2 regions of the Telluria sp. AIW5 genome follow, and region 1 is predicted to be linked to the other one. Evidence: predicted binding sites of a transcription regulator. Region 1 holds the regulator's gene; the other holds the start of a gene.
The links. The regulator sigma-54, encoded in region 1, starts transcription at its own class of promoters, with help from an activator protein. The targets are predictions, from matches to a motif close to TGGCANGNAANCTGCTTT.
Positions count from the first base shown of each region.

Region 2: pepA (flocculation-associated PEP-CTERM protein PepA) is a predicted target of sigma-54. The motif match lies at 3,046-3,063, and genes of this name have one in related genera.

Region 1 covers NZ_CM155289.1:297,104-302,329, forward strand. Annotated here, with positions in the region: gene AC1MEM_RS01310 (enoyl-CoA hydratase/isomerase family protein) at 1-619, opposite strand, end outside; gene hpf (ribosome hibernation-promoting factor, HPF/YfiA family) at 719-1,075, opposite strand; gene AC1MEM_RS01320 (RNA polymerase factor sigma-54) at 1,139-2,611, opposite strand; gene lptB (LPS export ABC transporter ATP-binding protein) at 2,647-3,408, opposite strand; gene lptA (lipopolysaccharide transport periplasmic protein LptA) at 3,408-4,049, opposite strand; gene lptC (LPS export ABC transporter periplasmic protein LptC) at 4,065-4,667, opposite strand; gene AC1MEM_RS01340 (KdsC family phosphatase) at 4,699-5,226, opposite strand, start outside.
Region 2 covers NZ_CM155289.1:4,283,039-4,288,264, reverse strand. Annotated here, with positions in the region: gene AC1MEM_RS18950 (TonB-dependent receptor) at 1-990, opposite strand, end outside; gene asd (archaetidylserine decarboxylase) at 993-1,844, opposite strand; gene pepA (flocculation-associated PEP-CTERM protein PepA) at 2,150-3,007, opposite strand; gene AC1MEM_RS18935 (TCR/Tet family MFS transporter) at 3,157-4,407, opposite strand; gene AC1MEM_RS18930 (HD domain-containing protein) at 4,404-5,066, opposite strand; gene AC1MEM_RS18925 (ribonuclease HI family protein) at 5,047-5,226, opposite strand, start outside.

The DNA of each region.
Region 1 (5,226 bases):
GCGTCGATGCGATCAGCGCATTCAGTTCGCCCAATTGCGCGCCCGGCACGAAGACGTCGGCCAGGCCGACATACAAAGCGTCGGCCGCGCCGATCGTCAATCCCGTCAAGCCCAGGTAATTGCCCAGCTGCCCAGGCGCGTGCGACAGGAAGTGGCTGCCGCCGACATCCGGGAACAGGCCGATATTCACTTCCGGCATCGCCATTTTCGTGCGCTCGGTGACGATGCGCAGGCCGGCCTGCGGACCGCCCTGGGCGATGCCCATGCCGCCGCCCATCACCACGCCATCCATGATCGCAATATACGGTTTCGGATAGAAATGGATCAGGTGATTCAGCGCGTATTCTTCGGTGAAAAAATCCTCGAGCAGCGCGCTGCCCCCAAGCGGCGTGGCGTGCCCCGCTTCGTGGAAGAAGCGGATGTCGCCGCCCGCGCACAGGGCTTTTTCGCTGCTGCTGGTGAGCACGACCGCGGACACGGAGGCGTCGTCGCGCCAGGCCAGCAGGATGTCGGTCAGGCGGCGGACCATTGCCAGCGAGAGGGAGTTCAAGGCCTTGGGACGGTCGAGGGTGATCGTGCCGGTGCCGTTGGCAATGCGGGTCAGGACGTGGTCGGTCATGGCGAGTGAGCTGGTGAAAGAGACATGTATTTTACCGAAGGCAGACGTGAAAAGGGCGCCTCCCGGCGCCCTCGTTCAGACGGTGCTCAGTGCCCGGTATTACAGCGCCGCAGCAGGCTCTCCGCCTTCAGGCAGGCGCTTGAGCGCCTCACGACTATGGTCCTTCAACATCGTCTTGTATTTCATCACCTGGCGATCCAGCCTGTCCATGAGCAGGTCGATCGCAGCATACAGGTCTTGCGCCACACTCTCCACGTGCACGGTCTTGCCGGACACGCGCAAGTTAATCTCGGCCTTTTGCCTTTTGTCTTTTTCGGTGAGATTGTCGATGGCGAGGATCACGTGGGAATCGATGACCTGATCGAAATGTCGGGTGATGCGTTCGAGCTTGTTCTGTACGTATTCACGGATGGCGGGGGTGACGTCGAGGTGGTGGCCACTGATGGTGAGATTCATACACACTCCTTTGAGAAGATAGCGGCCGCCGGGCCGCGCAAGGAGTGCGCGTGGCTGCCGCTGTTACAAGGATTTGCGGAGGCTGACGGGAGGGATCTTGAGCGCTTCGCGGTATTTTGCAACCGTGCGGCGCGCAATGACCATGCCTTGTTCACCGAGCATTTCCGCGATCTTGCTATCGGATAATGGGTTCTTTGGGTCCTCTGCTCCTGTCAGCTGCGCGATAAGCGCCCGTATCGCCGTGGACGATGCTTCGCCCCCCGCTTCGGTGGCGACATGGCTTCCGAAGAAATACTTCAGCTCAAACATGCCGTGCGGGGTCAGCATGAATTTCTGAGTTGTTACGCGAGAAATCGTGCTCTCGTGCAGACCCAGTGTATCAGCAATCTCGCGAAGCACAAGGGGACGCATGGCAACCGCGCCATGGCTGAAAAAGTTCTTCTGACGCTCCACAATTGCCTGCGAAACACGCAGGATCGTATCGAAACGCTGGCGCATATTTTTGATGAGCCACTTCGCTTCCTGCAGCTGCGCGCTCATCTGGCCTTCGCCTTTTCCCTGCTTGAGCAAATTCGCGTAGACGTTGTTCACGCGCAGGCGCGGCATGACTTCGTTGTTCAGCGAAACGCTCCAGCCGTTCTTCGATTTGCGGACAATAACGTCCGGAACGACGTAGTCCGAGACGCTCGATGCAAAGGCGGCGCCGGGATGCGGATTGCACTGGCGAATGACGGCTTGCGCTTCGCGCAGGTCTTCGTCGTCGCAGTCGAGCGCTTTCTTCAACTTCGTGAATTCGCGCTGCGCGAACCAGGTCAGGTAACCCTCGACGATCTTCAAAGCCATGCGCCGCGTCACCAGCGGCACGCCCGGCATGGCGCGGATCTGCAGCGCCAGGCACTCGGACGCGCTGCGCGCACCGACGCCGACCGGATCGAGGCTTTGCACCATCGCCAGCGCGCAGCGCAGTTCGTCGATCTCGACTTCCAGCTCTTCCGGCAGGCGCGCGTGGATCTCGTCGAGCTGCTCTTCCAGGTAGCCGTTGTCGTCGATGGCGTCGATCACCAGTTCGGCGAGGGCCCGGTCGCGCGCCGTCACGCCGGTCACCCGGATCTGCTCCGTCAGGTGCTCGCGCAAGGTCACGCCGATAGCGCCCAGCTGCGGACGGCCATCGTCGTCGCCGTCGGCGTTCGACGCGCGTGACAACTCTCCCCAGTCCGCGTCGGACTCGCCGCGTTCGACCTCGCCGCCGCCGTCAAGGCCGTCGGCACCATCCGCGGCTGCGGGGGCGCCCTCTTCCGCATTCGACGCCGGCGCCTCGCCTTGCGCCGGCGCGGCGTTGAGCGCGCCGTCGGCCAGCAGGCGCACCGAGTGGTCGAGCGGATCGTCGAGCCGCTCGAGCAGCGGATTATCGGACAGGATTTGCTCGATCTCCTGGTGCAGTTCGAGCGTGGACAGCTGCAGCAGGCGGATCGACTGCTGAAGCTGCGGCGTGAGCGCCAGGTGCTGCGAAGTCCGGAGTTGCAGGGATTGTTTCATGTGCCGCTTGGGTTCCGTGTTTTGCTACAGGCTTGCTACATGCGGAAGTGTTCGCCCAGGTAGACGCGCCGCACCGACTCGTCGGCGATGATGTCGTCGGGGCGTCCCGACGCCAGCACCGCGCCCTGGTTGATGATGTAGGCGCGGTCGCAGATGCCAAGCGTCTCGCGCACATTGTGGTCGGTGATCAGCACGCCGATGCCGCGCTCCTTCAGGAAGCGCACGATACGCTGGATCTCGATCACGGCGATCGGGTCGACACCGGCGAACGGTTCGTCGAGCAGCACGAAGCGCGGATTGGTGGCGAGCGCGCGCGCGATCTCGACGCGGCGCCGTTCGCCGCCCGACAAGGACAGCGCCGGGTTCTCGCGCAGCTTCTCGATTTGCAGTTCGGCCAGCAGCGAGTCGAGCCGGTCGTTGATGGCGGCTTTGGTCAGTGCCTTGCCGTTGTCGTCGCGCTGCAGCTCCAGCACGGCGCGGATGTTGTCCTCGACCGTCAGCTTGCGAAACACCGAGGCTTCCTGCGGCAGGTAGGATAAACCGAGTACCGCGCGCCGGTGGATCGGCAGGCTCGAAATATCGGTGCCGTTGATTTCGATGGCGCCGGCGTCCGACGGCACCAGGCCGACGATCATGTAGAACGAGGTGGTCTTGCCGGCGCCGTTCGGCCCGAGCAGGCCGACGACTTCGCCGCAACCCACTTCGAGCGACACGTCGCGCACCACCAGGCGCTTGCCGTAACTTTTCTGCAGCCCCCGCACGACCAGGGTACTGCGCTTGTCGCTTGCTTCTTTCATTATCGCTTTCCTGCTACTGGCGCTGCCGGCGTCGATGAAGGTGCCGATGCAGGCGCAGCCTTGGCCGCCGGCGCGCCGGCCGGGGGAACCGCTGCCGCAGGTGCGCCAGGCGCGCCGCGGCGCGGTGCGATGATCAGCGTCCCGCGCCCGCCGCCAAGCTTGCTCTCGCCGCTGGCGTCGTTGCGCACGGTCGCCACTTCCTTGCGGCTGTCGTAGGAGATGTAGGCGCCATCGAGCTCGTTGGTCAGCCGCCCGTTTTCGAGCTGCTTGACGATCGCCTTCGAGAACAGCTTGACCAGCTCCTGGCGCTCGTCGTATTCGATGCGCTCGGCCTGGCCTTCCATCCACAGGTCGGGTCCGCCGTCGCGCTTCTGGCGGAAGGTCGCCACGCGCCCCGGGCCGGAAGTGAGCGTCACGCTCATGTAGCCTTCCGGCGTTTCCTTCACCAGTGCGCGGTCCGACTTCATGATCAGGGTGCCGCGCGTGAGGATGACGTTGCCGGTCAGGATGCGCGTCTGCGTGACTTCGTCGACGTCGAGCGAATCGAAGTTGATGACGGCCTGCTTCAGCGAGTCCGCGCGCTCGGCGGAAGCCGATAGCGAGAGCAAGGAAAGGAAGGCGGCGGCGAGAAGGGTTTTCATTAGGGCTCGTTCCTGTTATTGGGTGGGTGCGGCGTGCTGGCGCGGCGGATAGACGATCTGGCCACGCCCGCCGAGGTGCAGCTTCTGGGTCGGGTTCTCGGCCACCATGCCGACCCCGTTGACCGAGGCGGCGCCGAGGGTCATCTGCACCGGAAGTTTCGTCTTGACGACCTCGTCGTCGGCCAGCAGGGTGAGCGCCTCGGTGCGCGCGCGCAGTGCTTCGCTCTTGGGCGTGGCCGGGCGCGCGATGTCGACATTGCCCATCAACTCGACGCGGTTTTCGGCGTGATAGACCTGGCCGCGGTCGGCGTGCATGGTCATGCGCGGGCGGCCCGGCGCCATGCTCTCGACGATCGGCTTCGATACTTCGGAGACGTCGTTGTCGGGATGGTGGGCCAGGCGCGCGCCGGACATCACGTAGCGCGGCACGCCGGTTTCGGTCATGCGCACGAAACTGAAGTTCTCGACGATGTAATCGGGCTCGTTCAGGTTGTTGCCGGCGCCTGCCGTGTCCCCGGTCTGGATCGCCTGCAGCAGCCAGAAGCTGCCGAAGGCGAAGAACACGGCCGTTACCATCAGCGCCAGCATGCGCCAGCGGTGTGCGGTCCGTTTGTTCACGTAGGTCGCCATGGTGTCACGCCCATGCGAACTATGCGAAATAAGGCGCGAGCGCCTCTTCGTACTTGCCCTGCGCGCGCAGCACCATGTCGCACACTTCGCGCACGGCGCCGCGCCCGCCGCCGGCTTTGGTGACGTAATGCGCGCGGTGCTGCACTTCCGGGTGCCCGGTCGGCACCGTCGCGGCAAAGCCGACCTTGGCAAGCAGCGGCAGGTCGATCACGTCGTCGCCGATATAGCCGCACTGCTCGGCCGTGAAGCCGGTCTGTTCGAGCAGTTCGGCAAACGCGACGCGCTTGTCCTGGTGGCCCTGCCAGACGTGGTTGATGCCGAGGTCGCGCGCACGCGCCAGCACGATCGGCGATTTTCTCGCGCTGATGATGGCGGTAATCACACCCGTCTTTTGCAGCAGCTGGATGCCCAGGCCGTCGAGCACGTTGAAGGTTTTCGTGATTTCGCCGTCCGGCCCGTAGGTCAGGCTGCCGTCGGTCAGGATGCCGTCGACGTCGAAGATCATGACTTTGACGCGCGCGGCGCGCTCCATGTGTGCAAGCGGGGT
Region 2 (5,226 bases), 1.6 Mb from region 1:
GTCCGTGGCGCGCGCCGGCACGAGGAATACGTCGCTGTACGACTTGTCGACCAGGCCGGCCGTCGCGCTGTGCTGCAGCATCGCCTTGAGCGCCGCCCCCTTGCCCTGGTGGCTGTAGGCCAGGCTGGCGCTGTCGTCGGACTGCTCGTTGGGCCCCTCGGAGATGCGATGAAAGATGGTCTCCTCGCTGCCCGTGCGGTTCTCGTTGAGGACGTCGAACAAGGGACGCGAGCGGCGCGCGTTATGGCGCGCCGCCAGGCTGAGGGTGTCCGTGTCGCTCAGGGCATCGTCGATGCCCAGGGCCGCGGTTTCCACGACGCGGCGCACGAACACCGTCGAGGCCTGCCGCGCCTGCCCGGCCCGGCCTGCGAGCGGATCATTCCAGTCCACCGTCGACGCGCGCATTTTCAGCGTGCCGTCGTGGCGCAGCGCCAGGCTGCCATGCGCGCTGATATGGCCGCGGGTCAGGTCGCCCGAAGTGCCGGCATTCCACAGGCCCTGGCCGGTGGCGCTTCCTTGCACCTGCGCGTGGGCGCCCGGCTTGCGGTTGCGCTTCAGGACGATATTCAGGATCGTGCCGCCATTCGCGTTGTAGGCCGCCGACGGATTGGTGATGACTTCGATGCTGGCGATGTCGGCGCCGCTCATGGTCTGCAGCGCCACGGCCCGCTCTTCGTCCGAACCCGACAGCATCGCCGTCGGCTTGCCGTCCACCAGCACCGTGACTTGCTGGCTTCCCTTTACACGGATCTGGCCATCGGCCGTCACGGAGACGTCGGGAGTCGATTGCAGCAGGTCCTGGGCGCTGCCGTTCGCCGCCTTCGGCGTGCCGGCAAGGTTATAAACGGTCTTGTCGAGCTTTTTAAGGACCGGCTCTTTTTTGCCCGTTACCGAGACGGTCGGCACCGGTGGATCGTCGGCGCGCGCCGGCGCGGGCAGCGCGGCGAGCCCGCACAGGATGAGGGGCAGGGCCGTCCTCAGGACGGGCACTGTCAGGCGGGCCTGTTGCCCATCATCTCGCCCAGGCGCACCTTGCGTTCCGGCGCCCAGTCGGGATTGAAGGCGATCGTCTTTTCCTTGAACAGCATGACGACGGTGGAACCGAGCAGGAAGCGGCCCATCTCTTCGCCCTTTTTCAGCACGACCGGGGTCGTGTCATAGGTCCACTCCGAGATGCGCCCGGTGCGCTGCGGGTTGACCACGCCATGCCAGGGCGTGGCCATGCTGCCGACGATGGTCGCGCCGACCAGCACCATGACGAAGCTACCGAATTCCTCGGACTCGAACACGCAGGTGACGCGCTCGTTGCGCGCGAACAGGCCCGGCACGCCGCGCGCGGTGGTCGGGTTCACCGAGAACAGGGCGCCGGGCACGTAGATCATGCGGGTCAGGCGGCCGTCGCAAGGCATGTGCAGGCGGTGGTAATCCTTGGGGCTCAGGTACAGGTTCGCAAACGAGCCATGCTGGAACTGCGCCCCCAGCGCGGCGTCGCCGCCGACCAGCTGGGTGGTGGTGAACTTGTGGCCCTTGGCCTGCAGGATGTGGTGGTCGTCGATCGCGCCGAACTGGCTGATCGCGCCGTCGACCGGGCAGACGAAATCCGCCTGGGCCAGCGGACGCACGCCGTCCTTCAAGGGACGGGTAAAGAATTCGTTGAAACTCGGGTAGCTCGCGATGTCGGAGTTGGCCGCCTCGTCCATGTTGACGCCGTACTTGCCGACGAACCAGCGGATCAGGCGGGTCGTCATCGCGCCTCCGCGGTGGCCGGCGACGCGGCCGGCGAACGAGGTCAGCGCCTGCTTGGGCAGGACATATTGTGGCAGTACTTTGAAACGATCGGACACGGTGGCAGCCCTTATTACATTTGACGATGGCGAATTATAAATAAGGGGCGTGCCCGTGCATATCATTGTTTTCGACGGCGGCGCCCCGGGGCCAGTGTAGCGCATCGGTCCAGAAGCGGACGCCGGCATGCAGATGAGGATCAGGCCAGGCGCAGCGCCGCCGCCAGGGCTACGGACGCCCGGGTCATCCCCCACAATGCGATGCCGTACGAGGCCGCCGCATCGGACGCAAATGAATGTGTGTCCCATAAAAGCAAATAGCCTGGCGAGCCAGGCTATTGTCGTGCTGCCAGGGCGAACCCCGATTACTTTACGCGGCGACGCATCGCGCCGATACCGAACAGGGCGATGCCGAACAGGGCGACCGACCCTGGCTCAGGAACGTCGGCGAACTTGAACTGACCGTTATTGCTGACGAAGAAGTGGTCGCCTGCAACGTTTTTGTATATACCGGGCTTATTGCCAGGGATGCAGCCTGGACCGGTGAAGCCCGCGAACTGGCAAGCCACTTCGTTGACCAGCCTGCTAGTCGGCGAGCCGACGGCATTGGCGTTGGTGAAGGCGAACGAAGTGCTCTTCATGGTCGACATGTCGATGCCGCGTGGGTCGAAGAAATAGCCTGCCTTCAGATCGCCAACCTGCGACTCGGCGAACACGCTGACCTGGCCGTTCGTGACCGGATTGCCGGTACCATCGACCATGCCGCCACCGCCCAGGATGCTGAAAGTGCCGATCAGGTTGCCGAGGTCTGCGCCGTAGATGCCGTTAGCCGTACCGTACTTCCCTTTCTGGGGGTTTTGGTACATCTTGATGGTGCCGCTGGTAAAGGCGAAGCTGCCGTTGAAGGTGCCGGCGCCAACAGCATCGAGCGTTGCAGAGATGTTTCCGGTTTTGTAGCTTATTGGGAAGAGCTTGCCATTGCTGTCAGCCTGGCTCAAGTTGAACACAGCGTGCTCGGTGAACGAGAACGCGCCGGTGCCGGTCGCTTTCAACTGGATGAAGCCATTACCGTTTACATCCAAGTATTCGTTGATTTCCTGACCTTTCGCCAGACCGGTGCCGGCCGGGTTGAAGGTCCAATCGTTCATGATGGCGTCAGCTTGAGCGGCGCCGGCGGCGAGGGCGATGGCTGCAGCGCAGCCCAGTTTTTTCAGGACGGTCATCGTTTTCTTTCAGGTTGAGGGTGTTGACTGCTGCCATATAAGCAACACTCATGCCAACCAGAAAGTTTTGTTATAAATCAATTAGTTGCGACTTGGAACCCGGAATTTCCTGGGGCAACTGTAAAGATTTCCGACAGGCATGCTTCCTTTCACGCGGCCTCGCTTTGACGGGCCCGGCGGAAGTAGCGCAGCGCGGCCAGCACTGCGAGCGCCTGCATGGCCGCCGACAGGAAAAAGCTGCTGCCGATGCGCGCGTCGCCCGGCGGCAGGTGGCTGACGGCGCCGAGGATGGCCGAACCGAGCAGGGGCATCACGATGACCCCGAGGCTGTTGATCGACTGTAGTGAACCCATCAGTTCTCCCTGCTCGCCCGCAGGCGTCCCGCGCGAAATGATCCCCTGCAGCGCGGGCCCGGCGGCAAAGGCCAGCAGGTTGCAGCAGATGAGGACATACATCATCCAGCCCTGGGTGGCCAGGCCGTACAGCACGAAGGTAAGCGCGCCAGACGCCAGGCCCAGCACCGCCACGCGCGCTTCGCCGAAGCGCCGCAGCAGCACCCCCAGCAGCCAGGCCTGGACGACGACGGTGGAAAGGCCGATGCAGAACATGGCGATGCCGTTGTCGCGCGGGCTCCAGCCGAAACGGAAGGTCGTGTACAGCACCCAGGTCCCCTGGGTCATCATCTGGGCGAAGGTGGCCAGCGCGAACACGCCGACGATGCCGCGGATGTCCTCCTTGCCGGCCAGCCGCGCCAATGCGCGCAAAGGATTGATGCGTTTCCAGTCGAAGGGGGCGCGCTCGCCCGGCGCCAGCGACTCGGGCACGTACAACCACCCGTAGACCAGGTTGACGGCCGCGAGCGCGCCGGCGACCCAGAACGGCAGCGTGAGCGAGACGTCGCCCAGCAGGCCACCGAGCACGGGGCCGCAGATGAAGCCGACACCGAAGGCGGCGCCGATCTTGCCGAAGCTTTTCGCCCGGTTCTCCGGCGTCGAAACATCGGACGCATAGGCCGAGGCGACCGACATGCTGGCCGCCGAGACGCCGCCGATGACCCGCCCGAGAAAGAGCCAGGCCGGGCTCGGCGCCCAGGCCGTGACGAGGAAATTCAGGCACATGCCCGCCATCGAGTACAGCAGCACCGGGCGCCGCCCGACGCGGTCGCTGATCGCGCCGAGCGTGGGCATGAACAGGAATTGCAGCAGTCCGAACACGGCCGCCATGAGGCCGTACCACAGTGCCTGCTCGTCGCGCCCGGGCACGAACTGGCCCACCAGCACCGGCATCACCGGGATGATCAGGCCGATGCCGAGCACGTCGATGAAAACGCTCACCAGCACGAAGCCAAGTTTGCCGCTGGCGGCGGGCGCCTCCGCCTCGAGCGGGACGGGCGCGTTCACGCGGCGTTCCCAAACCACTCGGCCGCAAAGTCGTCGCGGAAGGCGAGCAGGCGCGCCAGGCGTTCCCCGGCCAGGGCGCGTCCCGCCTCGAGCTGCATCATTCCCGGCAGTTGCGCGAGCTTGACCATGATGTGGTCGAGCGACCAGGCGCCGTCGTCGAGGTCGCGCGCCTGGGCCAGCGGATCGCTCGGGTGCGCGAGCGCGCGGCCCATCTTCCCGGCGACATAGAACATGCGCGCCAGGCCGACGGCGCCGAGGGCATCGAGCCGGTCGGCGTCCTGCACGATCTTCGCTTCGATCGTGACCGGGACGACCGCCGCGGAATAACTGTGCGCCTCGATGGCGTGGGCCACGCCGTCCAGGCGCCCGCCAGGAAAGCCGAGCCGCGCGAGTTCGGCGCGCGCCAGCTGCGCCGCCCGGCGCGAGGCCTGGGCCCGGCCGGGGTCGTTCTTCGGCAGGTTGACCAGGTCGTGCAGGTAGCAGGCGGCCATCACGACCAGGACATCGGCCTCGGGATGATGCGCGAGCAGGTCCTGCGCGCTGCGCCAGACGCGCTCCAGGTGGCTGGCGTCATGGGCGCCGTCGTCGCCGGCGTGGGCGGCGGCGAGCGCGGCCAGGCGCGTGCGCCAGGCCGACAGTTCAGGGGACAAAGGAAACATCGGGCTCCAGGGAGGACGGCATGCTGGCGCGCTGCGAGAGCGCGTCGGCGTCGAGGTTCTTGTGGCGTGGTACCCAGCGCAGCAGGGTGCCCGGCAGCTGTGCCAGCAGGGCGCGTGCGCGGGCCCGGTAGGGCTGCAGGGCAGGAGCGCTCTTCGCATC